Regions from separate parts of the Devosia sp. MC521 genome, predicted to be linked through region 2. Evidence: predicted binding sites of a transcription regulator. Region 2 holds the regulator's gene; each other region holds the start of a gene.
The links. Region 2 encodes LexA, which represses DNA repair genes until DNA is damaged. Its sites were predicted from a motif close to TGTTCNNNNTGTGTTCNG; they were not measured.
Positions count from the first base shown of each region.

Region 1: parE (DNA topoisomerase IV subunit B) is a predicted target of LexA. The motif match lies at 3,004-3,021, and genes of this name have one in related genera.
Region 3: recA (recombinase RecA) is a predicted target of LexA. The motif match lies at 4,910-4,927, and genes of this name have one in related genera.

Region 1 is NZ_CP059902.1:1,467,675-1,478,601, reverse strand. It holds gene H4N61_RS07105 (ABC-F family ATP-binding cassette domain-containing protein) at 1-984, opposite strand, end outside; gene H4N61_RS07100 (IS256 family transposase) at 1,140-2,342, shown strand; gene parE (DNA topoisomerase IV subunit B) at 3,144-5,159, shown strand; gene H4N61_RS07090 (DEAD/DEAH box helicase) at 5,481-6,932, shown strand; gene H4N61_RS07085 (GGDEF domain-containing protein) at 7,065-8,123, shown strand; gene aroA (3-phosphoshikimate 1-carboxyvinyltransferase) at 8,125-9,405, opposite strand; gene H4N61_RS07075 (iron-sulfur cluster assembly accessory protein) at 9,581-9,961, opposite strand; gene H4N61_RS07070 (SUF system Fe-S cluster assembly protein) at 10,014-10,388, opposite strand; gene H4N61_RS07065 (cysteine desulfurase) at 10,410-10,927, opposite strand, start outside.
Region 2 is NZ_CP059902.1:1,627,218-1,638,144, forward strand. It holds gene H4N61_RS07780 (beta-galactosidase) at 1-173, opposite strand, end outside; gene H4N61_RS07785 (SMP-30/gluconolactonase/LRE family protein) at 181-1,056, opposite strand; gene H4N61_RS07790 (2-dehydro-3-deoxy-6-phosphogalactonate aldolase) at 1,053-1,664, opposite strand; gene H4N61_RS07795 (2-dehydro-3-deoxygalactonokinase) at 1,667-2,584, opposite strand; gene H4N61_RS07800 (IlvD/Edd family dehydratase) at 2,852-4,660, shown strand; gene lexA (transcriptional repressor LexA) at 5,046-5,765, opposite strand; gene H4N61_RS07810 (BMP family protein) at 6,098-7,096, shown strand; gene H4N61_RS07815 (ABC transporter ATP-binding protein) at 7,160-8,689, shown strand; gene H4N61_RS07820 (ABC transporter permease) at 8,686-9,768, shown strand; gene H4N61_RS07825 (ABC transporter permease) at 9,771-10,718, shown strand; gene H4N61_RS07830 (amidohydrolase family protein) at 10,737-10,927, shown strand, end outside.
Region 3 is NZ_CP059902.1:2,323,232-2,334,158, reverse strand. It holds gene flhB (flagellar biosynthesis protein FlhB) at 1-997, shown strand, start outside; gene H4N61_RS11210 (cell cycle histidine kinase CckA) at 1,097-3,664, shown strand; gene araD1 (AraD1 family protein) at 3,731-4,726, opposite strand; gene recA (recombinase RecA) at 5,007-6,080, shown strand; gene alaS (alanine--tRNA ligase) at 6,317-8,956, shown strand; gene H4N61_RS11190 (DMT family transporter) at 9,011-9,895, opposite strand; gene H4N61_RS11185 (VWA domain-containing protein) at 10,264-10,927, shown strand, end outside.

The DNA.
Region 1 (10,927 bases), 160 kb from region 2:
TAAGAGGACAACCCGATCTCCCTGAAAAATATGCAGCTTTTCAATTGAGAATAAGGGAATAGCATTCGGAGTGGTAACGGCAAGGCTACTGATCGCCATCATAACGCGCGCGTCGGCACCGCTATTGCCGAGCTTGACCAAGCCTGTCCGGTCGCGATGCATTTCTTGGACTTTGTTTTCAATTTTCTCGGCACGCTCGCGCAACTGCTTGGATTTCACCGTCAGCAGATCGCTGCCCGAGTTGATACCGATATTGGTCAGCTTCGCAGCTTGCTTGCGCAGCTGAGTGGCTTCTTTGAGATCACGCTCGCGCTGGGCTTGGGCCGCCGCATCGACGCGATCAAGCTCCGCCCGGGCCGCCGAATAGGCAAGCGGCAGATAGACGGGCTCGTCAGGACGCAGGAACAGTGTCCTATTGGTTACGCGATCGAGAAAGGCCCGATCGTGGCTAGCGATAACCACCGGCATGGACTTCGCCGCATAAACGAGCCAATCCTCAAGCGCGACGATGCGAGAGAGATCGAGATGGTTGGTGGGCTCATCCATCAGCAGGCCATCCGGCTCGCCAACCCAACAGCGCGCCAAAAGGGCCATGCGCTGCCAGCCACCACTCAACTGGTTCAGAGCCTTGTCGCGAAACTCTTCTGGGATGGAGAATTCCTCCAGTACCACATCAACACGCCAGCCTTCGCTTTCGAGCTGGCTGCGATCGAGCCCCGTGCCGACAAAGTCACGCAAGGAGAGCGTGAGAAATTCAGATGGAATGTCCTGCGGAATATAGCCGAGTTTCAAGCCCCGCGAGCGCGTGATCGCGCCTTCGCTCAATTCAAGCTCCCCCGCCAGGGCCCGCAAAAGCGTAGACTTGCCACGCCCGTTTGGCGCCACAAGGCCAACACGGTCGCCATCAGCGATAGAAAGAGTGAGATTGGAGAATAAGAGATCGCCCGCACGGTGGCCGGCATTTTTGAGACTGAGAGTGCCCATCGGTCGTGTCCCGGGACGTGGTGTAACTGAGGTGGTCAAGCCGCTCGCGAGCGCGCCATTAGGAGCGCCGTAGCGAGCGAGCGGCTGGGTGGTCATCGACGGATTTCCGGTAAGGTCTGGTTGCTTACCCCAACCCTGCACCTGAAGGACCACCGATGACCGACACGATGATGAACCTGCGCACGCTGGTAGAGAAGACCCCCGACGCCGATATTCTGCGTGAGATGATTGGCTTCGCTGCCGAACGGCTGATGGAGATGGAAGTGGGTGCCGCCACTGGGGCCGGCTATGGCGAAAAGAGCGCCGAGCGGCGGGTCCAGCGCAATGGCTACCGCGAGCGGGACTGGGAGACGCGGGCCGGCACGGTCGAGCTGCGCATCCCCAAGCTGCGCAAGGGCAGCTACTTCCCGGGCTTTCTGGAACCTCGGCGGCTGGCCGAGAAGGCTCTTACCGCGGTGATCCAGGAGGCGTACATCCAGGGCATCTCAACCCGTTCGGTGGACGACCTGGTCAAAGCCATGGGCATGAGTGGCATCTCCAAGAGCCAGGTCAGCCGGCTCTGCGAGGAGATCGATGGGCGGGTGAAGGCCTTCCTCGAGCGGCCGATCGAGGGCGATTGGCCCTACCTGTGGATCGACGCCACTTACCTCAAGGTACGCAGGGGCGGCCGCATCGTCTCGGTGGCAGCCATCATGGCGGTGGGCGTCAATGCGGATGGCCGGCGCGAGGTGCTGGGCATGGAGATCGGCACCTCGGAGGCCGAGGCGATCTGGACCGAGTTCCTGCGCAAGCTGACCCGCCGCGGCCTGCGAGGCGTGAAGCTGGTGATCTCCGATGCCCATGAGGGCATCAAGGCGGCCGTCACCAAGGTGCTTTGTGCCACATGGCAACGCTGCCGAGTCCACTTCATGCGCAACGTCCTTGCCCATGCCGGCAAGAGCGGTCGCCGCGTGGCCAGTGCCTTTATCGCCACGGCCTTCGCTCAGGAGACGCCGGAGGCCGCCAGCACCCAATGGCGCGCCGTTGCCGACCAGATCCGTCCGCGGGTGCCCAAGCTCGCCACCATCATGGACGAGGCCGAGCACGACGTCCTTGCCTACATGAGCTTCCCCAGGGAGCATCGGGCCAAGCTGCATAGCAACAACCCGATAGAACGGGTGAATGGCGAGGTGAAGCGGCGGACCGAGGTGGTGGGCATCTTCCCCAACGAGGATGCCATCGTCCGGCTCGTTGGCGCCATCCTGCTTGAGCAGAACGATGAGTGGGCTGTGCAGCGCGCCAGATACATGACGCTGGAATCCGTCGCCCCGTTGAGCGATGATCCCCTCGTCAGCCTGCCGGCAGTCCCCGCACGCTGACCAACCCGGCCAAGCCGGATATGCGTGGAGGCCCTGCCTCAGTTACACCACGCCGAGGGACACGATCTGCCCATCGATTTCGCTCATTGGATCGGCGCAAGTGTGGCGCCATTTGCCGTCAATTCAGCGCTACAGCATTAGCCGAAGCGCCATAAAGGGCGAACCAAGTGGGAAGGAGCGAAATATCGTCCGGACCGACTGGTCAGCCCTGCAGCCTAAGCAACAGGGCATGGACGGGACCACGCTGGCGATGCGTCGGAAATATTGTCACGTCACCCTCCCGTCTCGACATTGAACGATGCATAAGTTTATGCCGCCCCGAAGGACGGCACAAGATATTCAGCAGAAATAAAAGAGACCTATCGCCAACACCATCGCAAGAACACGCGAGGTGCGGAGATTGGCCAGCCGGTACGCAATACTATTTCCGGCGTGTGGCCAATGTCCTGGCACAGTTGGGCGGGGAACACTTGTTTGATACGCAATACTCAAGTGATCTGCCCTCATACGGCAACTCCATACAAAAACCGTATGTCCACATGAGTATCAGCACGCACTTAAAAAAGTGCTCCCAAGAAACAAACAGAACGTAAATTCATCCACTTATCCTGGGACACTCACTGTCCCGGAATGAGAACAAGCACCCATCAGGTACATCCAGAGTTCTCATATCGTTCACCTTGACGGCAATGAAGCACAGCTCATCTGTGGGAATTGAACGCAGGTCCAGACCGGCAAAAATCCTCGCGATATGGTAGAAAACCCAATTCGCCCGATTCGGGCCGAACTGATGGAAAATGTATGTCGTCAGATCTCTTCGGAGCAGCCGCTCCTCAGCAAGACCAACCACAGATCAAACCGAAAGCCGAAGTCGCGCCTCGCGTCTCCGGTTCGCCGGAGGCCTATGGTGCTGCCGACATCGAGGTATTGGAAGGCCTTGAGCCTGTCCGTCGCCGTCCGGGCATGTATATCGGCGGCACGGATATTAACGCCTATCACCACCTCTTCGCCGAAGTTATCGACAACTCGATGGACGAAGCGATCGCTGGTCACGCGACCCGCATCGAAGTTCATTTGGGCGCCGATGGCTATTTGACCATCTCGGATAACGGCCGCGGTATTCCGGTCGAAATCCACCCAAAGTTCCCAGGTCGCTCAACGCTTGAGATCGTGCACACGATTTTGCACGCCGGCGGCAAGTTCGACGGCAAGGCCTATGAAACATCCGGCGGCCTTCACGGCGTTGGCGTTTCGGTTGTGAACGCGCTCTCGGACGACTTGATCGTTGAGGTCGCGCGCGAGCAACAGCTTTATCGCATTCAGTTTTCACGCGGTAAGGTGGTGCAGGACGTGGTCAATGTTGGCCGCGTGCAGAACCGTCGCGGCACCACGACCCGCTTCCATCCCGACCCGGAAATTTTTGGCCCGACCGCAAAGTTCAATGCCGGTCGCCTCTTCCGCATGACCCGCGCCAAGGCATACCTCTTTGGTGGCGTTGAGCTGCGCTGGAGCTGCGACGAAGAACTGGCGAGCGACGACGTTCCGGCCAAGGCTGTGTTCCACTATCCGGACGGCCTCAAGGACTTCATGACGGCGCGGATCGAAGGCGAAACGCGCATTACCGACGAAATTTTCGCGGGCAAGACCGGCCGCCCCGGCAGCCACGCTTCGGTCGAATGGGCGATTGCCTGGACCCTGGGGGACGGCGGCGTACAGTCTTATTGTAATACCGTCCCGACGCCTGATGGCGGCACGCACGAAGCGGGCCTGCGCATGGTGCTGCTGCGCGGCCTCAAGAACTATGCGGAACTGATCAAACACAAGGGCGCGGCCAATCTGACCGCTGAGGACATTCTGACCTCCTGCTCGGCCATGCTGTCGGTGTTCGTGCGCGAACCTGAATTCGTCGGCCAGACCAAAGACAAGCTCGCCTCGCAAGAAGCCACGCGTATTGTTGAAACAGCGCTGCGCGATGCGTTCGACCATTGGCTGGCGGCCTCACCCAATCAGGCAGGCAAGCTGCTCGACTGGGCCGTAGAGCGCGCTGAAGAGCGCTTGCGTCGCCGCAAGGAAAAAGAGATCGATCGCGCCAGCGCCACACGCAAGCTACGCCTGCCCGGCAAGCTCGCAGACTGCACGCAGAATGCGGCGCAGGGTGCTGAACTGTTCATCGTGGAAGGTGACTCGGCGGGCGGATCTGCCAAGCAGGCGCGTAACCGTATTACGCAGGCCGTTATGCCGCTGCGCGGCAAGATCCTCAACGTTGCTGGCGCAAGCCGAGACAAGCTCGCCGCCAACCAGCTGATTGCCGATCTCATCCAAGCGCTCGGTTGCGGTACCCGCGATCGCTATTCTGAAGATGAGTTGCGGTATGACAAAATCATCGTCATGACCGACGCGGACGTGGACGGGGCGCACATTGCCGCGCTCCTCATCACCTTCTTTTTCCAAGAGATGCCCAAACTCATTGAGAATGGTCACCTCTATCTTGCCCTGCCGCCGCTCTACCGCATCACTCAAGGCAACAAGACGCTCTATGCGCGTGATGACGCCCATAAGAACGAGTTGATGAAGACCGAGTTCACCGGCAAGAGCAAAATCGACATCACCCGATTTAAAGGTCTGGGTGAAATGCCTTATGTGCACCTGCGCGAGACGACGATGTCGCCGAAATCGCGCCAGTTGCTGCAGGTGAAAATGCTGGATGATCGCGATGCAACCCGCACCGCCGTGGATCGATTGATGGGCAACAAGCCTGAATTGCGCTATGAATTCATTCAGGAGAACGCTGCTTTTGTGACCGATTTGGACATTTGATCAGCAAAGATTTACTGCAATATGGCGTGAATCGGGCAAACCCGTTGACAGTCAAGGGGTTTGCGCTATGGTCCGCGCCGCTAGCTATACGTTAGGCATCGGCATTTCTATCGCCGGGGAATGCTAACGTCAGCACCCTGCAACACTCTGGATCCGCCGTGTGTTGCTTTTGAACGCGAATGGTCACGCGACATTGTTTCCATTCGAAACTTTTAGGGCAGCGCGCCCGCAATAGCGGTACAGGCGCGCGCTCATCGGTGACGCTGAGGTCATGTACTGGCTGAATAGCGCCGCTCCGCACCGCTGATTGGGACGACCGACTTGACCGACGACTTTTCCGGACTTGGGCTTTCGAGCAAGGTAACCGAAGCTGTCACAGACGCTGGTTACACGAAGCCTACCGAGATCCAGGCTCAGGCAATTCCACACCTTCTGAATAAGAAGGATCTTATTGGTATCGCGCAGACGGGTACCGGGAAGACTGCCTCTTTTGTATTGCCCATGCTGACGCTGCTGGAAAACGGCCGCGCCCGCGCTCGTATGCCCCGCACACTCATTCTCGAACCGACCCGCGAACTCGCGGCGCAGGTTGCCGAGAACTTTGAGAAGTACGGCAAAAATCACCGTCTTTCGATGGCTCTGATCATCGGTGGCGTATCGTTTGAAGAGCAGAACAAGAAGCTTGATCGCGGCGTTGACGTGCTGATCGCTACTCCTGGCCGTCTGCTCGACCAATTCGATCGCGGCAAGATCCTGCTGACCGGCGTGGAAGTTCTCGTCATCGACGAAGCGGACCGCATGCTCGACATGGGCTTTATCGACGATATCGAAAAGATTTGTTCGCGCCTGCCGCCGCGTCGCCAGACCATGCTGTTCTCGGCAACGATGGACCCACAGATCGAGCGCCTCACCAAGCGTTTCCTCAAGGACCCAGTCCACGTTCAGGTCTCGCGCACCTCTTCGACCGCCGACACGATTGATCAGAAGCTGGTCAAGGTATCCTCGCGCCCAGATCAGAAACGCGCGGCTCTGCGCGAACAGATCAACGCGGCGGAGAACCTCACCAATGCGATCATCTTCTGCAATCGCAAGCGTGATGTGGCTACCCTCGCCCGCTCGCTTCAGCGCCACGGTTTCTCCGCTGGTTCGCTGCATGGCGACATGGACCAGAAGAGCCGCATGGAAACTCTGGATGCCTTCAAGACCAACAAGCTCACGCTCCTGGTTGCCAGTGACGTCGCGGCACGTGGTCTCGATATTCCAGCGGTAAGCCACGTGTACAACTTCGACGTGCCTGTGCACGCCGAGGATTACGTTCACCGTATCGGCCGTACGGGTCGCGCTGGTCGCTCTGGTGTTGCCTACACATTCGTCGCCCCCGCAGACGAAAAGCACCTCGATGCGATCGTAAAGCTGATCCAAAAGCAGATCGAATGGCTCGCGCCAAGTAAGACTGCCCAGGCAATCACAACTGAAGCGGCTCCCGATGCTGCTGAAGACGCTGAAGCCAAGCCATCGCGTGGCCGTCGTGGCGGTCGCACCCGCAAGGTCGCTAAGGCTGAAAAGTCCGATGTTGTGGCTCCGTCGCCTACAGAAGTAGAAACGAATACCGTGGACGAACCACTTAAGCCGCAAAGAACGCGCGCCGACAACGCACGCCGCAAGCGCAATAACGACACTGCACCAGTGGCAGCGCCGAACAATAATGGGCCATTTGGCGACGCCGGACCAATCCCAGCGTTCTTGCTGCGCCCGACGCGCATTGCCCAATAATCATTAAACGCTCCAAGATTAAGCATTGCTACATCTTGGAGCGTTACTTTCTCACATCCGCGTGAGAATATCCTTACGCACGACTCACTTAACCATGCTGGATTAGGCCAGCACACCGGGGGGCTGGTGGTAGTGTCGGATCAGGATCTAGAGCGCTCTTTTGGCTTTGCCAAAATCGCCATAAATCAATTGATGCAGAATTGCGTACCGGCCGAACCGGCCTTTTACGAGCTGCTTTACACCTATGTCAAAGGCACCAACCAGAGCCTGAACGATCGCCTCAACGCGCTCTTCATGTCTGGCGTGCAGCTCACTCCGCTCACTGCCGAACTGCTCCACAAGGAGTTTTTCGAGGTGGCGGTCTCAGAACGGGTGTCTGTTGTTTCAGACCGCGTTGCCGAGCGCATCAATGCCGTGAACGGCGCCATTCAAGGTGCGCTCGAAACCGCGCAAGATTTCAGCACCACGCTCTCCAGCGCATGGTACGACCTTGATACAGCGCGCGATGCAAGTTCCGTAAAAGAGATCACGCGGAAGCTCATTGTTGAAACTGAGCGGATGCAGGATGACAACTCCTTGCTCAGCGCGCAGCTGGCCGCATCACGCGATGCAATTGCCAATATGCAGCGTGATCTGGACGAAGTCCGCCGCGAAGCGATGCTGGACCCGCTGACCAAGCTCTATAATCGTGCGCGCTTTGACACCTGTCTGATAGACGCCATGCACGAAGCGCGCCTAGCAGGCACGCCATTGTGTCTTCTGCTCGTCGATATCGATAATTTCAAAGCCTTTAACGACAGCTATGGTCACCTCACCGGCGACCAAGTGCTGCGCCTCGTCGCTGGGCAGTTGCAGACTTCGCTCGAGGGCAAGGGCATTGCTGCCCGGTTTGGCGGTGAAGAGTTCGCGGCAATATTGCCAGAAACCGACATGCGCCTAGCGTCCCTTACCGCAGAGATCATTCGCGAAGCCATTCAGAGCAAGCAATTGCTGCGCATTTCCACGAGCGAGCGCTTGGGCAATCTCACCGCGTCTATCGGGGTTGCAAAATTCGGCCAGGCCGACAGTTTCGCCAGCCTCGTCGACCGCGCCGATGCCTGTCTGTATGCAGCTAAGCGCGCGGGGCGTAATCGCGTCATCTGTGAAGATGAGTTGCAAACCCCGCGCTCGGTTGCCTCGTCCGTCGCCTAACTCAAGCCGCCGGCGTTAGCGTAACGCCGAGGCTTTCCAGCATGTCCCAATATTCCGGATAGGTCTTGCCTGTGCAGGCGGGGTCGAGAATAACCACGTTATCGACGAGTAGGCCCGCCAGAGCAAAGCTCATGGCGATGCGATGATCGTGATAGGTCTCAATTTTTGCGCGCGAGTTGCGCCCCTTAAGCTTGGCAGGGAGTTGTGGGTCGGATGCGATGAGCAGATCGTCCCCCTCCTCCGTGGCGAGGCCCGGCATGATCCGATTAAGCTCATTGGCGACGGCCCGAATGCGGTCCGTTTCTTTGACGCGCAAATTGGCAATGCCAACAAATCGCACAGGCGTGTTATTAAAGGCAGCGACGACGGCCATGGTCGGAACCGCGTCTTGCATCTGCGATCCGTCAATCACCGCTGGCATATTCGGGTAAGCCGCAATCATGGCTTGCGCCGAAGCGTCCGGCTGCGTGAAGGCATCGGCTGAGACACCAAGATCGATGCTGCCGCCCGTCAGTGCCTCAATGCCCCAAAGATAAGTTGCGGCAGACGCGTCGGGTTCGATGTGGAAATCGGTTGCGGTGTAGCCGGTTGACTGCACAATCCAAGTGCCTTCGTCGGCCTGTTCAACGTCAGCGCCAAAGGCGCGCATAGCCGCAAGTGTGAGATCGACATAGCCACGGGCGCCGATGTCTTTGCCCGCGAGCGCGATTTCAATTGGGCCATCGCCGAATGGCGCTGCCATAAGCAGCGCGGAAACATATTGGCTCGACAGAGAGGCGTCGATTTCAACGCGCCCCTTCCCAAAAGTGCCATTGCCTTCAACAGTCACAGGCGGGCAGCCGGTCGGGCTCGACGCGCCGATGCCGAGCGCATTGAGGGCATCAACCAGAGGCTTGATCGGGCGAACGCGCATTTCCTCGTCGCCATCGACGACCACTGTGCCGTTAATCGTTGCCACTGCGGCGGTCAGAAAGCGCGTTGCGGTCCCGGCATTGCCGAGGAAGAGCGGCGCATCGGGGACGGCCAGCTTGCCTGTGCTGGTGACGAGGAAAGTAGTCGCATCCGGCTCTTCCACCGTGACGCCCATTTCGCGCAGGGCGCGGGCCATGAGCACAGTGTCCTTGCTCTTGAGCGCCCCCGTCAGGCGGCTCGTGCCATGCGCCAGCGCTGCCAACAGCAGAGCGCGATTGGTGATGGACTTGCTCCCCGGAGGCGAAACGCGACCGTTCAGAGCTTTGCCGGGCGGGGTGATGGAGTAAGCAGCTGGAAGAGTTTTTGGCATGCATTCGCTCTAGGACAAAGCCGCAACTCGCGCAATCTCGCTTCAACGCGAAAGCGTACGGGGCGCGGGGATTTTTATACGGGGCATATCCCGATGCGGACGATGGTCCCTGCCCCCAAAAAACAAAAACGCCCGGATCGCTCCGGGCATTTTGAAATTTCAGACAAGTCGCCAATTATGCTTCGGCGCGGGCTTCCACCAGTGCTTTGAGGTCCGCAGGCTTGAGCGTGATGCTTTCGCCGCAACCGCAGGCACCGGTCTGGTTCGGGTTTTTGAAGGTGAAGGTCGAGCCCAGCTTGCCGGCCTCAAAATCCATCACCGTGCCGAGCAGGTACATGGTCGCCTTGGGATCAACCCAGACGTTGACGCCCTTGTCCTCGACATGGTCATCGCCCGCCACAGCTTCGCTGACATAGTCCATCGTGTAGGCAACACCCGCACAGCCGGAATTCTTGATGCCAACGCGCAGACCGATCACAGGCGTATCCGAGTCTTCGATAATCTCGGTGATCCGCTCTACAGCGGCGTCTGTCAGCGACATGATCTTGAACGGCATGGATCGAAACCTTTATCGGTAATTCACGATATATAGGACGAAACGCGTCCCATTACCACCAGTTCAACGCAACCTGAGCTTCTTCGCTCATGCGGGTCGCATCCCAAGGTGGATCAAACACCATGTTGACCTTAACGTCCTGAATGCCTTCAACGCTGCGGGCAGCGTTTTCGACCCAGCCGGGCATTTCGCCAGCCACGGGGCAACCGGGCGCGGTCAGGGTCATGTCGATGGTGAGGTTACGATCCTCATCCAGATCAACCTTGTAGATCAGGCCAAGCTCATAAATATCGACTGGAATTTCCGGGTCGTAGACGGTTTTCAATGCGCCAATCAGGTCGGTCGTGATCCGCTCGACTTCATTCTCAGGCAGGCTGGCAGAAACACTGGGGGTGATGCGCGTGTCGGTTACGGTATCGTCGCTCATGGTCGTCTTTCTCGTGCCTAATCAGGCAAAAAATTTCGCGGCGCGCTGAATGCCGTCGACCAGCGCGTCAATATCGTCTTTGCCGTTATATAGGGCCAAAGAGGCACGGCAGGTAGAGGTCACGCCAAAACGTTTCAGCAGCGGCTGGGCACAATGGGTGCCAGCGCGAACAGCGATGCCGTAACGATCAAGGACCGTGGCGACGTCATGGGCGTGCGCACCGGCAATCTCGAACGAGAAAATGCCGCCCTTGCCTTCGGCAGTGCCGATCATGCGCAGGGAATTGATGCTCTTGAGCTTTTCGGCGGCATAGGCAGCGACTTCATGCTCATGGGCGATGATGTTTTCACGGCCAAGGTTTTGCATGTAGTCGAGGGCTGCGCCGAGGCCCATGGCCTGAACGATAGCCGGCGTGCCCGCCTCAAAGCGATGCGGCGGTTCGTTATAGGTGACGCCTTCGAGGGTGACGGTTTCGATCATCTCGCCGCCACCCTGATAGGGCTGCATCTGGGCGAGAAGATCGTATTTGCCGTAGAGAA
Region 2 (10,927 bases):
CGAATAAGCCAATCGAACTGTAAATTGCCGGGCGTAGGCTCAAGGCGTGACCAGGCGAATTCGCCGATCCGCACGATTTTGATCCCGACTTCGGCCATGCGGCGGGCGTCTGCGTCCCACCAATCTTCTGGCCAATGTTCGGGATAGTAGCAAACGCCCAATGCAGGGTACATCTCGTCCTCAGAGCTCTATAGTTGGTTCCGGTAGTCCCGCCACGTCGAGGTCGATGTAGAAGAGGCCACCGGCAACTTTTTCTGCGGCCAGTTGGTCTTCCGACAACGTCTTATTGGCGGTCGTGATGAAGAGGCGCTTCAAGTCCTTGCCGCCAAATGCGGGGCAGGTGACCTGACTGACGGGCACTTCAATAATGCGGTCTATTGTGCCGTCTGGGGCATAACGGATGACACAGTTGCCGCCCCAGCGGGCGTTCCAGAGATATCCTTCGCTGTCGACAACAGCGCCATCGGGATAGCCGCGGTCGTTCGAGACGTCAGCGAAAGCTTCCCATTCGCCGACAGGCAGGCCTGTTTCCGGGTCTGTCGCGACGATGAGGATTTTCTGGGTTGGTGTGTCGGTCCAGTAGGCGCGCTTTCCGTCGGCGGTGAAGCAAGCAGCATTGGGAATGGCGGCCGCAGAACGGATTTGCGTCAGCTTCCCCTTACGGAAGTGATAGAGCGCGCCTTCGGCTGGGCCTTCATCCTTGACCATGGTGCCGATCCAATAGCCGCCTGATGGATGGAGGCGACAGTCATTGGAGCGGTTACCCGGCTTATCGGCTTCAATAGCGACGATGAGGCGGCTCTCACCGGTGACGAGATTGAAACGCTTTAGCCCCGTTTCCGTCGCCAAGGCGAGTTCATCCGCCGAGATGATTGCAGCGGCGGTGACGATCTCGTCAAATGCCCAGCTTTCCTGATCCTTGCCATTTTCGTCGACGGCAAAGAGGGTTTGATTATTGATATCAAACCAGAAGAGTTTTTCGCGGTGTGGGTGCCAGAATGGCCCTTCACCAAGGGCGCATTGGCTATCTAACAGTAACTGTGCGGTATCGCTCACGCCTTAGCTCCTTTGTCATAGGAGGCCACGGCTAGTTTGGCGCGTTCCGAAACCTCGGCGACACTCATGCCGGGCTTAAAGATGTAGGTGCCAAGGCCAAAGCCAGTGCAACCGACAGCGAAGAACTCGTGGAAGTTATCCGGGTTGGCGCCGCCCACAGCATAGGTTGGAACGGCAGGCGGCAGGACGGCCTTAACAGCCTTGATGCCTTTGGAGCCCAGAACTTCTGCCGGGAAGAATTTTAGGCCTGTCGCACCATTGCGAATGGCGGTGAACGCATCGGTGGGTGAGAAGACGCCGGGATAGGAGGCCATGCCTTGGGCTAGGGTTTCCTTGATCACCTCCGGATTGGTGTCAGGCGAGACGATGAAGACGCCACCGGCAGCCTTGACGTTACGGACGTCTTCAACGGAAAGCACCGTGCCTGCGCCAATGTCCGCACGGTCTGAAAGCGCCTCTGCCGCACGGCGAATGCTTTCGAGTGCGTTGGGCGAATTGAGCGGAACTTCAATCAGGGTAATGCCAGCATCCACGAGCGCGGTGCAGACGGCAACAGCTTCGTCGTTCTTGAGGCCACGCAGGATGGCGATGATGTGACGGTGGTTCATACTTATACTCCTGCGATGCCGGTGCGCGCGGCCTTAAGGCCTGCGAGCATGACGTCTGTAACATTTACGATACGGCTCGAAGCGCCGGTCATGCCCAGCACGCGGGCATAAAGCGCGCACAGAGTGTGTGAGCCGATGAGGGGGACGGGGTCGTAACCGATCTTGGAACGGTTGGCGGCGATCTCAGAGCCAATGAGGAGGCCCGAGAGATAGCCTGCGCACCATGCCGAGCTCCGACCGGAGAGAAGAGCGCTGGCGCGAGCGGCGAACAGCTGCCCGATCAAATTCTCGGGGTGTTCGAGGCCCTTGCTGGCGCCATAGACAAACCCGTCATCGCGATCCGCAGTGGTGAGGTCGCCCTGTAGGGAATGGCGAAGCACGGAATGGGTCTTGAGTAGATCAAACATCTCGCCGGTCATGGCCGTCGAGAAGCTCTCGATCTTGGTGCCGGAGAGCTTGGCCCACTTGGAGTGGGTGCCGGGCATGCAGACGAGACCGGAATAGTCGGGAGAGATTGCCGCGAGCCCAAGGAGCTGAGTCTCCTCGCCGCGCATGACGTCATCGCTACCGTGGCGCTGGCATACGCCGGGCAAAATGGAGACGCGCAAGCCGCCAGCCATTTCGGGATGGACCGCACCCGCGGCCAAGTCTTTAAGGTCGGTAGGGGCTTCAAGGTAAGGCGCTTCGAGCCAGCCTTGGCGGGCGCCTGCCATGCCACAGATCAACACTTCGTCTGGCGATGTCGCCAAGCCTAACTGGCCGATTGTTTCTGTTAGTGCGCCAGGGAAAGCATCGGGGGTCAACTTGCCCATGCCTTTGTCCGAGCTTGCTGTTCCGATTACGGAACCATCGCCGTCCAGCGCCCAAGCCCTTAAATTTGAGGTGCCCCAGTCAACAGTGACCCATGCTCCTGATTGCATCACTTCGTAGTCCCTCCAAGTCTGCGGCGCGAACGTAAAGCCGGAGACCGACACTGACTAGCCCGTTCTTGTATGGCTTAACCGCAACTGCCCGATTGCACCGCGCGCTGAGTAAGGTGGAATGCGCCGAAAATCAGATTCTCACGGTGTTTAGAGTCATTTGTATGATTTTAAGCTACGGCCCCGTTCCATTCCAGAATTGCCGTGCTAGAACAGGAGCAAACAGACCCCAGTGCTCCGCAGGGCGGAGAACCAAGGAATTGATCTATGACGGTAGATAACAGCGGCAATGGCGGCCGGAAGCTGCGCTCGCGTGCGTGGTTCGATAATCCCGACAATCCAGACATGACCGCGCTCTATCTTGAGCGCTACATGAACTATGGTGTGTCGCGCGAAGAGCTGCAGTCCGACAAGCCGATCATCGGCATCGCGCAGACCGGCTCCGACCTAAGCCCTTGTAACCGTCACCATATCGTTCTGGCTGAACGTCTGCGCGAAGGTATTCGCGAAGCAGGCGGTATCGCCATTGAGTTTCCGGTTCACCCGATTCAGGAAACCGGTAAGCGCCCGACGGCAGGTCTTGACCGTAACCTGGCCTATTTGGGCCTCGTGGAAGTTCTCTACGGCTATCCGCTGGACGGCGTGGTGCTGACCATTGGTTGCGACAAGACCACACCCGCCATGCTGATGGGCGCGGCGACGGTCAATATTCCGGCGATTGCTCTCTCGGTTGGCCCGATGTTGAACGGCTGGCATAAGGGCGAACGCACGGGTTCTGGCACCATCGTCTGGAAGGCCCGCCAGCTGCTCGCCGCTGGCGAGATCGACTATCCAAAGTTCATTGAACTGGTTGCGTCTTCGGCCCCGTCGACTGGCTATTGCAACACCATGGGAACAGCGACAACGATGAACTCGCTGGCTGAAGCTCTCGGAATGCAGTTGCCGGGTTCAGCAGCGATTCCAGCGCCTTATCGTGACCGTCAGGAAATGGCCTATCGCACTGGCAAGCGTGCGGTAGAGATGGTTCGTGAAGACCTCAAGCCATCGGACATTCTGACCAAGGAAAACTTCCTCAACGCTATCGTGGTCAATTCGGCCATCGGCGGCTCGACCAATGCGCCAATCCATATCAATGCGATTGCCAAGCATATTGGTGTCGACCTCAATATCGACGAGTGGCAGGAGCATGGGCACAAGGTGCCGCTCTTGGTGAACTTGCAGCCAGCGGGTGAATATCTCGGTGAGGACTATTACCACGCGGGCGGTGTGCCTGCGGTGGTGAATGAGCTGATGAAACAAAAGCTTATCCACGAGAACGCCCCAACCGTGAACGGCAAATCGATTGGCGAAAACTGCCGAAATCGTCCGATTGAAGACGACAAGGTCATCCGTCATTTCGACAATCCGATGAAGGCGGAAGCGGGCTTCCTCGTGTTGCGCGGGAACCTCTTCGACAACGCCATTATGAAGACTTCGGTGATCAGCCCCGAGTTCCGCGAGCGCTATCTCTCGGATCCGCAGCATCCGGGCATGTTTGAGGGCAAGGCGGTGGTGTTTGATGGTCCTGAAGACTATCACCACCGGATCGACGATCCCTCGCTCGCTATCGATGAACACACGCTGCTGTTCATGCGCGGTGCGGGGCCAATCGGCTATCCAGGCGCTGCGGAAGTCGTGAACATGCGTCCGCCTAGCTATCTGATTAAGAAGGGCATTTCGTCCCTTGCTTGTATCGGTGATGGTCGTCAGTCGGGCACGTCGGGTTCGCCTTCGATCCTCAACGCGTCGCCTGAAGCGGCGGCTGGTGGCAACCTCGCGATCCTGCGGACGGGCGACCGGGTGCGGATCGACCTCAATAAGGGGGAAGCTGACATCCTCATCTCGGACGAGGAAATCGCTGCTCGCCGTTTGGATCTGAATGCAGAGGGCGGATATAAATTCCCCAAGCATCAGACCCCTTGGCAGGAAATCCAACGCGGCCTGGTCGGCCAATTGGGCGACGGCGCCATTCTGCGTGGTGCCGACAAGTACCAGCGCATTGCCCAGACCGAAGGTCTGCCACGCGACAATCACTAAGCGCGATATGCGTGAGAAAGGGCCCGCGAAAGCGGGCCTTTTTATGCGTCCAGCCAGCGTGGCCGCGATTGGCCTATCTGTGGCTTTTGGCTGGCACTTATGGGCGTCAGCTTTGGCGCGGACATGGCCTTTTAGGGCGCGAAGGGGCGCGTTCTTTAGAGCGGGGATATATGAAAATGGAGGCGGCGCTCGGGCTTAGCCGTGAGCGCAATGCTCGGCTTTGCGCGTGTACTGGCTCAGCGCCTGTGATGTCGAAGGTCGGCGAGCGGGCGTTGGAAGAATATACGCCACTCCGGGGCGCGGGGAGTATCGTGGAGGCGTGTTACAAGAACCAACGCTGCGCAGAACAAAGGGGCAGAGTTTTTCAACTTGCCCCTCCGCCAATTCAGTACTTCCGCATCAGGCCGACCAGACGGCCTTGAACCCGGACCCGATCGGGCGGGAAGATACGGGTTTCATAGGCCGGGTTTGCCGCTTCCAGAGCGACCGTATCGCCCTTGCGGCGCAGACGCTTCAGGGTTGCTTCCTCATCGTCGACAAGGGCCACGATGATTTCGCCGTTTGAAGCCGTATCCTGCTTTTTGATGAGGACCGTGTCGCCATCAAAAATGCCTGCGTCGATCATCGAATCCCCGCGCACTTCCAATGCGTAGTGTTCGCCTGAGCCGAGCATTTCTGGCGGTACAGCGATGGTGTGCGAGTGGGTCTGGATTGCCTCAATGGGCGTGCCTGCTGCAATGCGGCCCATAACCGGAATGGAGATGGGGCGCGCATAATCGTCAGCGGCGGATGGAAGTGCACGCGCTGGGGGCGCGGCGACCTTGCCGAGAGTGCCTTCAATGACGCTGGGCTCGAACTTTGCCTTGCGGCCGCCCAAGGTCGGGTTCATCGAATCCGGTAGCTTCACCACTTCGAGCGCACGGGCGCGATTGGGAAGGCGGCGGATAAAGCCGCGCTCTTCGAGGGCAGTGATGAGACGATGAATGCCGGATTTGGACGCCAGATCAAGCGCATCCTTCATCTCGTCGAATGACGGAGGAATACCGCTCTCCTTCATCCGCTCATGGATGAACATCAGCAATTCGTGTTGTTTTTTCGTCAGCATCGGCCCCAGACCCCAGAATCGGAACATAGACGGAACGACTATATGTGTTCCTCAAATGTTCTGCAAGTGTTGCCATGTTCCTGTCAGAACTGCCAAACGGCTGTAATATGCGCATGCATAGATGTGTGATTTTGGCCGATCCAAGCCCGAGCCCCAAACATGCGTAAACGCGTCACAGGCACAGTGCGGCGTTGAGGAGCAAATGCGACTCGTCAGCAAGACGGAACAGATTTAAAAAACCTTAATTTTCAACTTGCCAACCAAGCGTGTTCGCTCGCTAGATAGGCAGGAGAGATTTTTGTTCGTTTTTTGCACACTCATTGGGGGTTAAAATGACCGCTCTAACGAAATTCGGTCGACGCGCCTTTCTTTCGGCGGCCGCACTCGGCGTCGCAGCTCTGTCGCTGACCGGGTCGGTATTGGCGCAGGATGTGACCAAGATTGCAGCTGTGTGGACCGTTCCGGTTGAGCAGCAGTGGGCATCGCGCCTCCATCTCGCGCTGATCGCAGCGCAGGAACGCGGCGAGATCGAATATGTGTATTCGGAAAACGTGTCGAACACCGACTATGAACGCGTCATGCGCGAATATTCGGAGCAGGGCGCTAAGCTGGTGATCGGTGAAGCCTTCGGCGTTGAACAGCCAGCGCGTGCCGTTGCGGAAGAATACCCAGAAGTGATGTACCTGATGGGGTCCTCGCTCCAGCCAGTTGAGCCAAACTTCGCCACCTTCGACAACTTCATCCAAGAACCAAGCTATTTGACCGGCATGGTTGCGGGCATGAAGACCGAAACCAATAAGATCGGCATGATCGGTGGTTACGCTATTCCAGAAGTGAACCGTCTGATGAATGCCTTCATGCAGGGCGCACTCTCGGTCAACCCAGAGGTGAAGTTCTCGGTGAGCTTCATCAACTCTTGGTACGATCCTCCGAAGGCCAAGGAATCGGCATTCGCTATGATCGATGCGGGCGCTGACATTCTTTACGCAGAGCGTTTTGGCGTGTCTGACGCTGCCAAGGAACGCGGCGTTCTGGCCATCGGCAACGTGATCGACACCGCAGCGGATTACCCAGGCACCATTCTGGCGTCGGCGCTGTGGCACGGCGAGCCAATGATCAACAAAGCAATTGCCGACATTAAGGCTGGCAGTTTCACCGCTTCGGATTACGGCATTTATGCCTTCCTCGAGCACGGTGGTTCGAGCGCAGTTTATGATGAAGCGCTTGCTGGTGCGGAAGCAGTAGCTGCCGCTAAGGCCAAGGAAGCTGAAATCCTTGCTGGTACTTTCAAGGTCGACATCAACGACGCTGAACCAAGCTCCAGCATGTAATCCTTTTTCTGGCCGGGTGTGGGTTTTCCCACGCCCGGCCTATTCTATTTTTTGGGGGCGGCAATGACCGACCAACAGGGGGATGTGGTGCTCTCACTTGAGGGTATCACCAAGCGCTTTGGCAAACTCACCGCGAATGACGGGATTAATCTCAGTCTCAAGCGGGGCGAAATCCTAGCCCTTCTGGGGGAAAATGGCGCCGGCAAGACGACATTGATGAACATTCTCTTCGGGCACTATGTGCAGGATGAGGGTGTGGTTCGTGTTGCGAGCGAGGCTGGCCTTCAAATTTTGCCTGCCGGTTCGCCTGGCGCGGCGTTGAAAGCCGGTATTGGCATGGTCCACCAGCATTTTACGCTGGCGGAAAACCTCGGCGGGCTCGACAATATTCGTCTTGGCACCGAGGGCATGTTTGCGCTTGGCGGCAAATCTACGGCGCGCAAGAAGGTGGAAGCCATTATTGCGGAGAGTGGGCTTGATGTGGACCTCGACCGTCCTGTCGCCAGCCTCACCGTAGGCGAAAAGCAGCGCGTTGAAATCTTGAAGGCGCTCTATCGCAATGTCCGCGTGCTTATTCTGGATGAACCCACCGCGGTTCTGACCCCACAAGAGTCCGAAGGGCTCTTCACCGTTCTGCGCCGCTTGGCTGCGAATGGGCTGGGCGTTATTTTTATCTCTCACAAGCTGGGAGAAGTGCTCTCCGTATCGAGCCGTATTCTGGTTCTGCGGGGCGGCCGCAAGGCGGGTGAGCTCGTCACTGCAAATTCTGATCGGCGCGATATTGCCGATTTGATGGTGGGCAAGGCTGTGGCTGAAGTGAAGCGCACGCCCGCAACGCCGCGCGAGCCGCTGATGAGCTTTGCCAATGTGTCGCTCAAGCAGGGCTCGACCCGTCAATCGCTGCGCAATGTCAGCTTTGAACTCAAGGCTGGCGAAATCATCGGTCTGGCCGGTGTGTCGGGCAATGGCCAATCGGGCATTGCGGCACTGATCTCGGGGCTTGCTGTTCCGGATGCTGGCGAAGTGCGTCTTTACGGCGAAGCGCTGACCAAGGCGGACCCGCGTGCGCTGGTTCAGGCTGGTGTGGCGCGTATGCCGGAAGACCGCCAGCATGACGGCGCTGTTGGCACGATGAGTGTTGCCGACAATATTGCCATTGAGGAAGTGCGCAGCGCGCCGTACTCGCGCTATGGCCTGCTCAATCGTAAAGCCATGCAGGAGCGGGCGACGGAAGCGATTGCGGCCTATGACGTGCGTTGCCCGGGGCCGGACGCCGAAGCGCGGCTGCTCTCTGGCGGCAATGTGCAGAAGCTGATTTTGGCGCGCGTTTTGGAGCGTTCGCCGCGCGTTATTCTGGCGAACCAGCCCACACGCGGCCTCGACGTTGGCGCGCAATCGGAAGTCCATCGCCGCATTATTGCAGCGCGTGACCGTGGCGCCGCCGTGATGGTGATTTCGGAAGACCTGGACGAATTGTTCGCGCTGGCGGATCGCTTCCTTGTGGTTCACGCCGGGGAGGTCAGCGACGCTGGCCCTAGCGAAAAGCTCGACCGCGGTACGATTGGTTTGTTGATGGCAGGGCAGGCAGCATGAGTTTGCGTCTTGAAAACCGCGCTGACGCTTCTGTCGCGCTCAAACTGCTGGTTTCGCTTGGCTCCGGCATTGCCGCGCTCTTGCTGGTGGCTATTCCTGTTCTGGCTGCGGGGCAAAACCCGATTACGGCCTATGGCCTGATGGTGCAGGGCGCGTTTGGCTCGATGTTCGCGTTTTCCGAAACGCTGAACCGGGCGACGCCGCTTATCCTGACCGGGCTCGCCTGCGCAGTCGCGTTCCGGGCGAAGCTTTGGAATATCGGCGCGGAAGGCCAGCTCTATATAGGCGCGCTCGCGGCGGTGCTCGTTGGGAGCGGCTTGCTGCAGATGCCGCCAGCGTTGATGATCCCAACGGTGATGATCGCGGGCTTTATCTGCGGCGGCATGATGATGGTGGTGCCAACCATGCTCAAGCAGCGCTTTGGCGCTGATGAGGTGGTAATTACGCTACTGCTGAACTTCGTCGTTATTCTCTTTGTGCAGATGCTGATCGAAGGGCCGTTGAAAGACCCTCTGGCGATGGGCTGGCCGCAATCCATCCCGCTCGACGCGGAAGCAAAATTCTCCAAGCTCATTCCCCGTCTGCGGATGCACTGGGGGCTGATCGTCGGTATTGGCGCGGCCATTGTTCTTTGGATTCTCGTGCGCAAGACCGTGCTCGGCTTCGAGATCAAGGCCGTGGGCGAGAACCGCGATGCGGCTAAGTTCGCAGGCATCCCGGTCAATGCGACCATGCTGAAAGTGGCGCTAATTTCGGGTGGTCTCGCCGGTCTTGCCGGTGTGTCCGAGGTTGCAGGCGTAAAGGGCTATCTCTCGGCTGATCTCTCGCCGGGCTTTGGCTATTCGGGGATTGTCGTGGCCATGCTTGCGGGGCTTTCGCCGATTGGCACCGTGTTTGCGGCGCTGTTCGTGGCCTCGGTCTTTGTGGGTGCGGACTCGATGAGCCGTGCGACCGGCATTTCGAACTATCTCGCTGACCTCGTTGTGGCGCTGTCGCTGCTCTGTGTGCTGGTCGGTACATTCTTCCTGCGCTTCCGCGTTCGCTTTGAACGCAAAGCCAAGTCTGGTGCGGAGGCGTAAGAATGGACGTCGTATTCGAAATCATCGGTTCGGCCAATTTCTGGGCTGCAGCAATCCGTATCGCCACGCCGCTGATCTTTGGCGTCTTGGGCGCGCTGATCTGTGAGCGGGCAGGGGTGCTCAATCTCGGGATTGAGGGCATTTTCGTTGCTGGCGCCATGGCCGGTTGGCTCGCCGTGTTCCTCGGAGCAGGGCTGTGGGGCGGCGTTATCGTTGCCATGCTGGTTGGTGCGATCTTCGGCCTGCTGCATGCTGGGCTGACCGTTGTGCTCGGCCTATCGCAGCACGTGTCGGGCATTGGCATTACGCTTTTGGCGACCAGCCTATCCTACTTCACCTATCGCACGGCGCTGCCGAATGTGACCTCGCCACCGCGTATTACCCCGTTCCAGCCGCTTGATATTCCGGTGCTTTCGGACCTGCCATTCATCGGCCCGGCGCTGTTCCAGCAGACTTCTCTGACCATGCTGGCGATTGCCTTCGTGATCCTTGTGGCCTTCGTGCTCTATCGCACCCCGCTTGGGCTGGCGATCCGCGCTGTGGGCGACAACCCGGCTTCGGTTGAAGCGCAGGGGCTTTCGGTGCAAGCGCTGCGCATTGGTGCGGTTGTTGCTGGCTCGGCGCTGATGGCGCTGGGTGGGGCGTTCCTCACCATGTCGGCCTTCGACGCCTTCTTCTTTGGCATGGTCAACGGCCGTGGCTGGATCTGTATCGCGCTCGTGGTGTTCGCCTCCTGGCAGCCGGGCAAGGCTTTGCTCGGGGCGCTGCTGTTCGGTGCTTTCGACGCCTTCCAAATCCGTCTGCAGGCCGAAATCGGCCAAGTTGTTCCCGGGCAGGTGTTCCTGATGCTGCCCTATTTGCTGTCCATCGTAGCCTTGGTTCTGGTTGCGCGACGTGCGGACTATCCGCGCGCGCTGTTGCAGCCATGGTTCAAAGGCCAGCGTCACTAATTTCCTGCGAGTACCCTTATGTTCGATCTCAAGATTATCAATGCCAACCTTCCTGATGGCCGCACGGGCGTGGACATTGGCGTGAAGGACGGCCGCATCACTGCCATTGAGAAGAACCTCGGTGGTGAAGCGGGCGAAATTATCGACGCCGGCAATCAGCTGGTGGCGCCGCCATTCGTCGACGTTCACTTCCATATGGATGCGACGCT
Region 3 (10,927 bases), 700 kb from region 2:
AAGTCAGGAGGTCACCTCCTGGTTTATGCTCATAGGCATCACCGGCGTCTTCGCCTCGGTCTCGCCTTGGGTTGCCAGCGAGCTCAACACGTCACTCAGTCTTGTCCTGATGAACGTTGATCAGATCGACATCAGTGCCGCTGGCTTTTCTGATTTCATCAGTCGCTTAGTTTATTCTGTCCTCGGGGTCATGTTGATCCCGCTTATAATTCTGTTTGCCTGCGGCGTGCTGGCGAATTTGGTACAACACAAGCCGGTTTGGTCCGCGCAGCCCATCACGCCCAAGCTATCCAAAATTTCTCCATTAGCAGGGGCAAAGCGCCTGTTCTCTTCTGAAGCTCTGGTGAACTTCGGCAAGGGGCTCCTTAAAATCATCATTGTTGGCGCCGTCGTGGTGGCAGTGTGTTGGCCGGAACGCGACCGACTGGACACGATGATGACCGCTGATCCGCTCGTTATGCTCTTGGATTTTCAAGAACTCGGCGTGAAAATCCTCGGCGCAGTTCTGATTGTCGTGACGATTATCGCTGGTGCGGACTACTTCTACGTGCGTCAGAAGTGGTGGAAGCGTCAGATGATGTCCGTTCAGGAAACGCGCGAAGAGTATAAGCAGCAGGAAGGCGATCCGCATGTGAAGGGACGCCTGCGTCAGCTGCGGCAAGAACGGTCTCGTAAGCGCATGATGGCGCAGGTCCCTAATTCTACCGTGGTTATCGCAAACCCTACGCACTTTGCGGTGGCGCTAAAATACGATGCTAAGATGGCTGCGCCAATTTGCGTCGCCAAGGGCGTTGATGCCGTTGCTCTGCGCATTCGTGCCTTGGCCGAAGATAGGGACGTGCCTGTGGTTGAAAACCCACCCCTCGCTCGCGCGCTCTATGCCACTGTGGATCTTGATGAAACCATTCCAATCGAGCACTTCAAGGCTGTTGCTGAAGTCATCGGTTTCGTGATGGGGCTGAAAAATCGGCGTGGAGGTTGGCGTCCGACGCGGTAGATTGACTATGAAGATTAACTCCTTCGGGCTCCCAACACCGGCCCCCATTTGCTAATCCTTTTTTAATTGTCTCGATTCGGGACGTTGGAGCACGTAATTATGGCAAGGACGCCGCTCGGCGAGCATAGCTATCCCGAACCCGTCCTCGACGCTGCGCGTGGCGGAACGGGATTGTGGCGCGTTATACTACTCGGCGCGGCGCTGATTGCGGCGGCGGTTGTGTTTTCTCTCTTCGGGGAACGCATATCGCCCGAGATTGTGATGAGTTTCGTTGGGCTGCTAGCTGTAGCGGGTGTGTTTTTCCTGTTCGGGCTTGCGGCCAATCTCTTCCGCTTCGCCTCAACCGAAGAACGCCGTACCGTCAATCATGCTCTGGTCGATAGCATGCCCTTTGGCGTGCTGATTGCTGACCGTGATGGCAAGATTTCATATGTGAACCACCATTATGGTAGTTTCCCCGGCGGCGTCACCAATGGTGTCCCTGTTGGCGTACCGCGCCTTTTTGCGGGTTATGCCGATGCGAGCGAGGCGGTTTACCGACTGTCGCGCGCTGCCAAGGAAGGCCGAAATGCCATCGAAGACATTCGAATTCCGGGTGGCCTCGGTGGTTCTCAGGCTGAAGCCAATCGTGTTTTCTGGTATCGTGTCGCAGTGCGTCCGCTCCCTGCTAGTGACGAAACGACCAAGCCTTTAGTCACTTGGTCGGTAGAAGACATTACGCGTGATCGCGAAAACAACGAGACGGCGTTCCGCGATCTGCAGCGCGCCATTGACTATCTTGATCACTCGCCTTCCGGTTTCTTCTCTGCCGATGCCCAAGGCCGCATCCAGTATCTCAACTCGACGTTGGCGGATTGGCTGGGCTATGATTTGGCCGAGTTTAATGTCGGCCAGTTGGCGCTATCGGACATTGTCCGTGGAGACGGTGCGTCGCTGCTGATGCGTGGTCGTGGCGATGGCGAAATTCGCACGGAGATCATCGACATTGATTTCGTGCGCCGCAATGGCACGACATTGCCGGTGCGTCTGTTGCACCGTGCTGCGCGCTTGGCCGATGGCGAACTCGGGGAAACCCGCACGTTGGTGCTCGATCGCTCCAGTGCTCCAGACAATGAAGAAGCGCTACGCGCCGCTGAAGTGCGCTTCTCGCGCTTCTTCAACGATACGCCATTTGCGATTGCGACCCTTGATGGGGAAGGGCGGATTGTCCGCACCAATGCACCATTCAGCCGTATCTTCCAGTGGTCGGGGGAGGCGCAAAGTCTGGAACTGCATCCGGTCGTGGACTTAGTCGATGGCTCCAGCCGCGACAAGCTGGTGAAGGCCATTGCCGACGCTATGTCGGGGCGGTCGGCCGTCGAGCCTGTAGATGCGACGCTCAATATGGAAGGCGATCACGCGGTTCGCCTTTATATCTCCGCTTCGGAACTCAGTGCTGGTTCGCCTGAACAGGTGAACGTCTACGCGCTTGATATGACGGACCAGCGCAAGCTCGAAGCGCAGTTTGCGCAAAGCCAGAAGATGCAGGCGATTGGTCAGTTGGCAGGCGGCATTGCCCACGATTTTAACAATCTCCTCACCGCTATTATTGGCTTCTCCGATCTGCTCTTGCTCAAGCACAAGTTGGGCGATCCATCCTTTAATGAGCTGATGCAGATCAAGCAGAACGCTAATCGCGCGGCCGGTCTTACCCGGCAGCTCTTGGCTTTCTCGCGCCGCCAGACATTACGGCCGCAGGTGCTTGAATTGCCGCTGATCGTTGATGATTTGACGGTGCTGTTGAAGCGCATGATTGGCGAAAAGAACCAGCTGGCCGTCGATCATGGCCGTGATATTTGGCCGGTTCGCGCTGACGTGGTGCAGCTAGAGCAGGTTATTATCAATCTCGTTGTTAACGCCCGTGACGCTATGCCAAATGGCGGCTCGATCACAATTCGCACCAGCAATGTGGGCGAGATCGACGTTGTTTCCATGCGCCACGAAGGCATGCCGGCAGCCGATTACGTGCTCATCGAGGTGGAAGATACCGGTACCGGTATGAGCCCGGAAATCCTGCAGAAGATTTTCGATCCTTTCTTCACCACCAAGGAACTAGGCAAAGGCACCGGGCTTGGTCTGTCGACCGTTTATGGCATCGTCAAACAGACCGAAGGCTTTATCTATCCGGTTTCGACCGTCGGCGTGGGCACGACTTTCAAGATCTTCTTGCCGCGTCATGTACCGACGATTGAAGAAGTGCAGAAGGCAGCTATTGCGGCCGCCGTGCCAGCCAAGGACCTAACCGGTCACGAGCGTATTCTGCTCGTGGAAGACGAGGAAAGCGTCCGTGCCTTCTCCGCTCGCGCGCTGCGGGCGACCGGCTATGAAGTGCTCGAAGCCGATAGCGGGGAAGAGGCGATCTGGGTGCTCGAAGATCACAATTATGAGGTCGATCTGATCATCTCTGATGTGGTGATGCCGGAAATGGACGGTCCGACCATGCTCAAATCGATCCGTGGTAAGATCAAGAATCTCAAGATCATCTTCGTATCTGGCTATGCTGAGGAAAGCGTACGACGCGACATTGAGGACGATCAGAGTGTCGACTTCCTGCCAAAGCCTTATTCGCTCGACGACATCAATTCCAAGGTCAAGGAAGTGCTGCAGCGCCAGGACAAGCCGAATTGATCATGTAGTCTGAACAAAAAAGCCCGCTTCATGAGAAGCGGGCTTTTTACTGCGCGGGTGAGGGGATCAGTAGAGCCCCAAAACTTTCACGTCCTTGTCGGCATCGATCGCAACGCCATTGCGGAGCGGTAGACCGAACTGGGTCTCTTCGATTTCGAAGACGTCGCCGGGTTGAGTCGAAATCCCATCAGCAAAGCTCAGTGTTGCTGTCCCGAACATATGCACATGCACATCTCCTGGCTGGCAGAACAGATCGTATTTGAAGTGGTGGTATTCGAGATTGGCTATGGTGTGGCTCATGTTGTCCTCGCCGGAGAGGAACGGTTTTTGCCAGAGAACTTCGCCATTACGCAGGATGCGCGAGGTGCCCTCCACGTGCTTCGGTAAATCACCGACACGGATTTCAGGGCCAAATGAACACCAGCGCAGTTTCGAATGTGCGAGGTACAAATAGTTGATGCGCTCGGTGACATGGTCAGAAAACTCATTGGCCACAGCAAAGCCGATGCGGCGCGGATTGCCATCCGCATCGATCACGTAAATGCCGGCCATCTCCGGCTCTTCACCAGCGTCGAGGGTAAAGCTTGGGGACGGGATTGGCTGGCCGGGCCTCGCAACGATATTGCCATTGCCCTTGTAGAACCACTCTGGCTGGACGCCACGCTCACCGTCTTTCGGTTTGCCGTTCTCAAGTCCCATACGGAACATTTTCATGCTGTCGGTCAGCTCTTCGACAGGCTTTGAACCATTTGCCTTGTGCATAGCGTCGCGGGTTGCTGCCGAACCAAGGTGGGTTAGGCCCGTTCCGGTAACGTGCAAATGGGCGGCATCGGGGTGGTCAATGGGCGAAAGCAAGCGTCCTGCGGCGTAGAGCTGTGCCTTGTCGACGGTCTCACCAAGACCCACAGATTTCACCACTGCAGGGATGCCGCCTGCGGTGGAAAAAGCCTTCTGCGCCAAGGCGTAGACGCTCGTGATCTCGTTGAGGCGTTTGGTGACGCCTTCGAGCGTTACGCCCACAGCACGCGTGTTGTTGTCGTCCAAATATTGTATGAGATGCATATCAGTCCTCGGCTGAGCTTCCCCTGAGCGGGGGCATAAAACCCAAGCTTTTGGCAGCTGTCTAGCCATAAATCATACTTTTTAAAGTGACGCGACAGGCGCAGCAGAATCGCGGCAATTGGGCCCTGAACTGGCTGTCTCTCAAAAGTCTGGCTTTGTTCTCATTTTCGGCCTTGACTGAACGGGTACAAAATGAGAACAAATGCGATACAGATATCGCACATTGGCTAGATCCTCTCGTTGCAGTGACTTCGAGAGCGTGAAATAAGGAGACAGCATTATGGCAGCTTCGTCGCTTCGCGTTGTTGAAGGTGGATCTATGGACAAGGACAAGGCTCTTGCGGCCGCGCTGAGCCAAATCGAACGTAATTTCGGTAAAGGCTCAATCATGCGCTTGGGTGAAAACCAGGCGATTGAAGTTGAAGCTATTTCAACCGGTTCGCTGGGTCTCGACATCGCGCTGGGCATTGGTGGTCTGCCAAAGGGCCGTATTGTCGAGATTTTTGGTCCGGAAAGCTCCGGTAAGACTACATTGGCGCTGCATGTTATCGCGGAGGCCCAGCGTAAGGGCGGCATCTGCGCGTTTGTGGACGCCGAGCACGCACTTGATCCGGTCTACGCTCGTAAGCTTGGCGTGAATATCGACGACCTGTTGATTTCGCAGCCGGATACTGGCGAGCAGGCGCTTGAAATCACGGACACCTTGGTGCGCTCGGGCGCGATCGACGTGCTCGTCATCGACTCGGTTGCGGCTCTCACCCCTCGCGCTGAACTTGAGGGCGAAATGGGCGATAGCCTGCCGGGCCAGCAGGCGCGTCTGATGAGCCAGGCCATGCGTAAGCTGACCTCGTCGATTTCGAAGTCGAAGTGTCTGGTTATCTTCATCAACCAGATCCGTATGAAGATCGGTGTGATGTATGGTTCGCCAGAAACCACCACTGGTGGTAACGCGCTGAAGTTCTATGCGTCGGTTCGCTTGGACATCCGTCGTATCGGTGCTCTCAAAGATCGCGAAGAGATCGTTGGTAACCAGACCCGCGTCAAGGTGGTCAAGAACAAGCTTGCTCCGCCGTTCCGTCAGGTCGAATTCGACATCATGTATGGCGAAGGCATTTCCAAAACTGGTGAATTGCTCGATCTGGGTGTGAAGTCTGGTATCGTCGATAAGGCGGGCGCTTGGTTCTCTTGGGAAAGTCAGCGTCTGGGGCAGGGGCGTGAAAATGCCCGACAGTTCCTCAAGGATAATCCAGAAGTCGCCAACACCATCGAACAGGGTGTGCGCGAAAGCTCCGGCCTCCTCGGTGAAGTGCTCTTGGTGGCGGCCGGCGAAGACGACGCAGGTAGCGAAGACTAAGATTGAAATTGATTGCACTACCCCCGCTTCGGCGGGGGTTTTTGTTTTCCGGGGGGACGCTTTAGCTCAAATAATTGACAAAGCCGTCACAGCACTTGGGGCAAATGCGCCACTTGCTGAAAACTCGCCGGTTTTTCCCCGTCCAACGCTGGACACACAACGAGCCATCACGATAAATAGCCCCCAAATTTTCCTACTCGGGCGTCACTGCGCCCGCTCGCCATGAAAGCCTGTGTATGACCAGCGTAAACGATCTTCGTTCGAGCTTTGTCGACTACTTTGCACGCAATGGCCACGAAGCCGTTGCCTCGAGCCCGCTCGTCCCGCGCAATGACCCGACGTTGATGTTTACCAATGCGGGCATGGTCCAGTTCAAGAACGTCTTCACCGGCGTTGAAAAACGTCCTTACTCGACCGCGACGACGGCACAGAAGTGCGTACGCGCTGGCGGTAAGCACAACGATCTGGACAATGTGGGCTTTACCGCGCGCCACCACACTTTCTTTGAAATGCTCGGCAACTTCTCGTTTGGCGATTATTTCAAGTCCGACGCGATTGAATTGGCTTGGAACCTCCTCACCAAGGACTGGGCTCTTCCAAAAGACAAGCTGATGGTCACCGTCTATCAGGACGATGATGAGGCTATGGAGCTTTGGAAGAAGATTGCTGGTCTTTCTGAAGATCGCATTGTTCGCCTCGGCGCCAAGTCCAACTTCTGGCAGATGGGCGATACCGGCCCTTGCGGTCCGTGCTCGGAAATCTTCTATGACCACGGCGATAAGGTCTGGGGCGGCCCTCCGGGTTCTCCTGATGAAGATGGCGATCGTTGGATCGAAATCTGGAACCTTGTTTTCATGCAGTTCGAACAGCATGCCGATGGTTCGCGTACTGGCCTGCCACGCCCGTCCATCGATACCGGCATGGGTCTTGAACGTATCGCTGCAGTGATGCAGGGGGTTCACAACAATTACGATATCGACCTGTTCAAGGCGCTGATCTCGTCTGCCGCTCACGCAACCAATTCCGACATCAACGGTCCGGGCAATCGCTCGCTGCGCGTAATTGCCGACCACTTGCGTTCGATGAGCTTCCTCATTGCTGAGGGCGTTCTGCCATCCAACGAAGGCCGTGGCTATGTTTTGCGCCGCATCATGCGCCGTGCGATGCGTCATGCGACCCTTCTGGGTGCTAACGAGCCAGTGATCCACAAGTTGGTTCCAACTCTCGTGCGCGAAATGGGTCAGGCGTATCCAGAACTAAGTCGTGGCGAAGCTATGATCGCGGAAACCGTCCGTCTTGAAGAAGGCCGCTTCCTCAAGACCCTTGGCCGTGGCCTGCAGATTCTCGAAGCCGAAACCGCTTCGCTGGGCGAAGGCGACGTTCTCGCTGGCGCGACCGCGTTCAAGCTCTACGACACCTACGGGTTCCCACTCGATCTGACCGAAGACGCACTGCGTTCGCGTTCGATCACTGTTGACCAGGCAGGCTTTGATGCCGCTATGGCGCAGCAGAAGGCTGAAGCGCGCAAGAACTGGGCTGGGTCGGGCGAAGCGGGCACCGACACCGTTTGGTTCGGTCTTGCGGACAAGCTCGGCCCGACCGAATTCCTCGGCTACGAAACCGAAACTGCTGAAGCTGAGATCAATGTCATCTTGGTCGATGGCAAGGAAGTCACTCAACTCTCCGCTGGTCAGGACGGCATTGTCGTCGTCAATCAGACACCGTTCTATGGCGAAAGCGGCGGTCAGGTCGGCGATAGCGGCGTGATCAAGGCTGATGGCGTTACTGCCCTTGTCACCGATACCAACAAGTATCAGGGCGTCTTCGCGCACCGTGTCTCCGTCAAGGAGGGGGCGCTGAAGGTCGGTCAGGCTGTTGAGCTGGTTGTCGATCACACACGTCGTTCGGCGATCCGTTCGAACCACTCCGCGACCCACTTGCTGCACGAAGCGCTCCGCCTCGTTCTCGGTGATCACGTTGCGCAGAAGGGCTCGATGGTTTCGGCCGATCGTCTGCGCTTTGACTTCGTCCACACCAAGCCAATGACCCCACAGGAATTGGCAGAAGTTGAAGACATCGCCAACGCGATCATTCTCCAGAACACCCCAGTTGAAACACGCCTAATGGGCGTGGAAGAAGCCAAGGAATCTGGCGCGCGCGCTCTGTTCGGCGAAAAATATGGCGACGAAGTTCGCGTGGTTTCCATGGGTGAGCCTACCGGCAACGGTGTTGGCTGGTCCGTTGAACTTTGTGGCGGTACGCATGTGAAGCGTACTGGCGATATCGGCCTAGTGTCGATCGTTTCGGAAGGCGCAGTTGCCGCTGGTGTTCGCCGCGTGGAAGCACTCACCGGCACTGCTGCTCGTCATCGTGGCAACACCAATATCCAGTTGGTTTCCTCGGCTGCCGGTCTCCTACGTTCGGGGACCCACGAGGTTCTTGATCGCATTGAAGCTCTGCAGAACCAGCTTAAGAGTGCTGAAAAGGCTCTTGCTGATGCCCGTCAGAAGTTGGCGCTCGGCGGCAGCGGTGAGGGTGGCGGCGCGACCGAAACAGTCAATGGCGTAACCTTCGTTGGTCGCGTGGTTGAAGGCATTGCGGCTAAAGACATCAAGTCGGTCGTTGACGCTGAGAAGAAGCGTATTGGTTCCGGCGTGGTTGTCGTTGTCCTCAAGGGTGAAGACGGCAAGGGCACTGTTGCTATTGGCGTCAGCGAAGACCTCACCGCCAAGTACGCTGCAGGCACACTGATCAAGTCCGCTACAGTTGCTCTCGGCGGTCAGGGCGGCGGCGGTCGTCCGGATATGGCTCAGGGTGGTGGACCAGACGCTTCCAAGGCTGAAGACGCTGTGGCAGCCATCCGCGCGCTGCTCTAAGCGCGTCAGCTCGAAATACAAAAGCCCCGTCGTGAGACGGGGCTTTTTTCATGGCTACTGGCCGGTACGGAAGAAGAAGATGCGGGGCTTCCAGCGGATCGGTCTGCGGTCGCTGATGACGTTGAGGAGGCCAGCGATCACCACGATCACCATGCCGATGATAGCCACCCAATCCGGGTATTCGCCAAAGAAGAGTGCCCCAAATAGTATAGCCCAGATGAGCTGGCTGTATTGTACAGGGGCCACGATGTTGGCCGGTGTGACCTTCGTGGCTGCAATGACAAGTAGCCCGCCGAGCCCTCCGAGGAGGCCAATGCTGAGGAAGATCAGCATCTGTTCCCACGTTGGAATGACGAAGGTTGGGATCATCAACAAGCCATTGATGATCGCCGAATAGAGCACTTGCAGCCCGACAATGCTAACACGCCGCTCGCGGGGCGCCACATGGCGCAGAATGATGGTGGTGATCGAGCCAAGGAAGGCGCCGAACATCATAATGTAGTGGCCGGGTAGGACTTCACGCACGCCGGGACGGATGACCAATACAACGCCCAAGAAACAGAGGACCAGCAGCAGCCAACGCTGGATGGTGACGTGTTCCTTGAGAAACACCACTGAAAGTATGGTGACGAATACAGGTGTGGTGAAGCCGATCGCATAGACGTCGGCAAAGGGAATATGCGTGAAAGCGTAGACTACGCAGGCGCTCCCCGTAATTGCCGTCGCGCAGCGGAGGTGCAAAAGCCAAGGGTGGTGGAGCTTGTATATGTCGCGAAAACGCTCGCCTTCTTTGCGGAGCATCAAAGGGATGATGGAGAATATGGCCGTAAAAAACGCGACTTCAAAGACGGATATGCCAGAGCCGATCACTTTGATCAGGGCGTCGCTCATCGAGAAAACGGCGTAGGCGACAAACGCAAGTAGGACGCCGATAGGCATCAGGATCACTCAGTGAAAAAAGGGAGATTCGGTAGACGTAACTACCATACGAGTGAAATCTTACTCCGTCACTCACGGAGTGCGCCGCTTTGTATGATTTTTCAGGAAGGTGATGAAGATAGGGAGCGGTTACGTTGCGTCGGGAGGTGAAAGGTATTTAATGAAAGTTGTTTAAGTTCTCCGTCGCTGGTTCGGCTTTGCTTTCAAATTGAAGTTGCGTGTTACTTTATTGGCTTCTGTTAGTGGTTAGTTTGACTTGTGATGGCGTGGTCTATTGCTATCAGTTTAGTTGTTTGCCTATTTTCGTCTCTGGGTGCGAAGCATAGTGCAGGGCTGGTTTCGGTTCTGCCTCGTGAGGAGAGCCTAGATTGAACTTGATTAAACTCTTTTCCGGAGCTTGCGTCGCTCTGGCTATGGTTGTTCCCGTAACGTCCGCGGAACAGGCCATTATTGTTTTGGACGGGTCCGGATCAATGTGGGCCCAAGTCGATGGAACGCCCAGGATTGGCATTGCTCGCGATACCTTGAGCGAAGTGCTTTCCACCCTGCCGGGTGAACTAGAGCTCGGTCTTATGACCTATGGTCACCGCGAAAAGGGAAATTGCGGCGATATCGAGTTGCTGGTGGCGCCTGCTTCTGGGACAGCGGCGGCAATCAATGCGGCTGCAGCGAAAATAAACCCTAAGGGCATGACGCCCCTCAGTGATGCTGTGCGCTTGGCTGCGGAAGAACTGCGCTACACAGAGGATGCCGCAACGGTCATTCTCATTACTGACGGGTTGGAGACCTGTGAGGTTGATCCTTGTGCGCTAGGCAATGAGTTAGAAGCGCAAGGCGTCAATTTCACGACGCACGTTCTGGGCTTTGGTTTGACCGATGAGGAAGGGCGACAAGTCGCCTGTCTAGCGGAGAACACAGGCGGCAAGTATTTCTCGGCTGATGACGGGGCAGGGCTGGTTGATGCGCTCGGCACAGCCGTTGCCGAAGTCGCCCAAGCTCCAGAGCCCGAACCTGCCCCAGTGGAGCATGAGT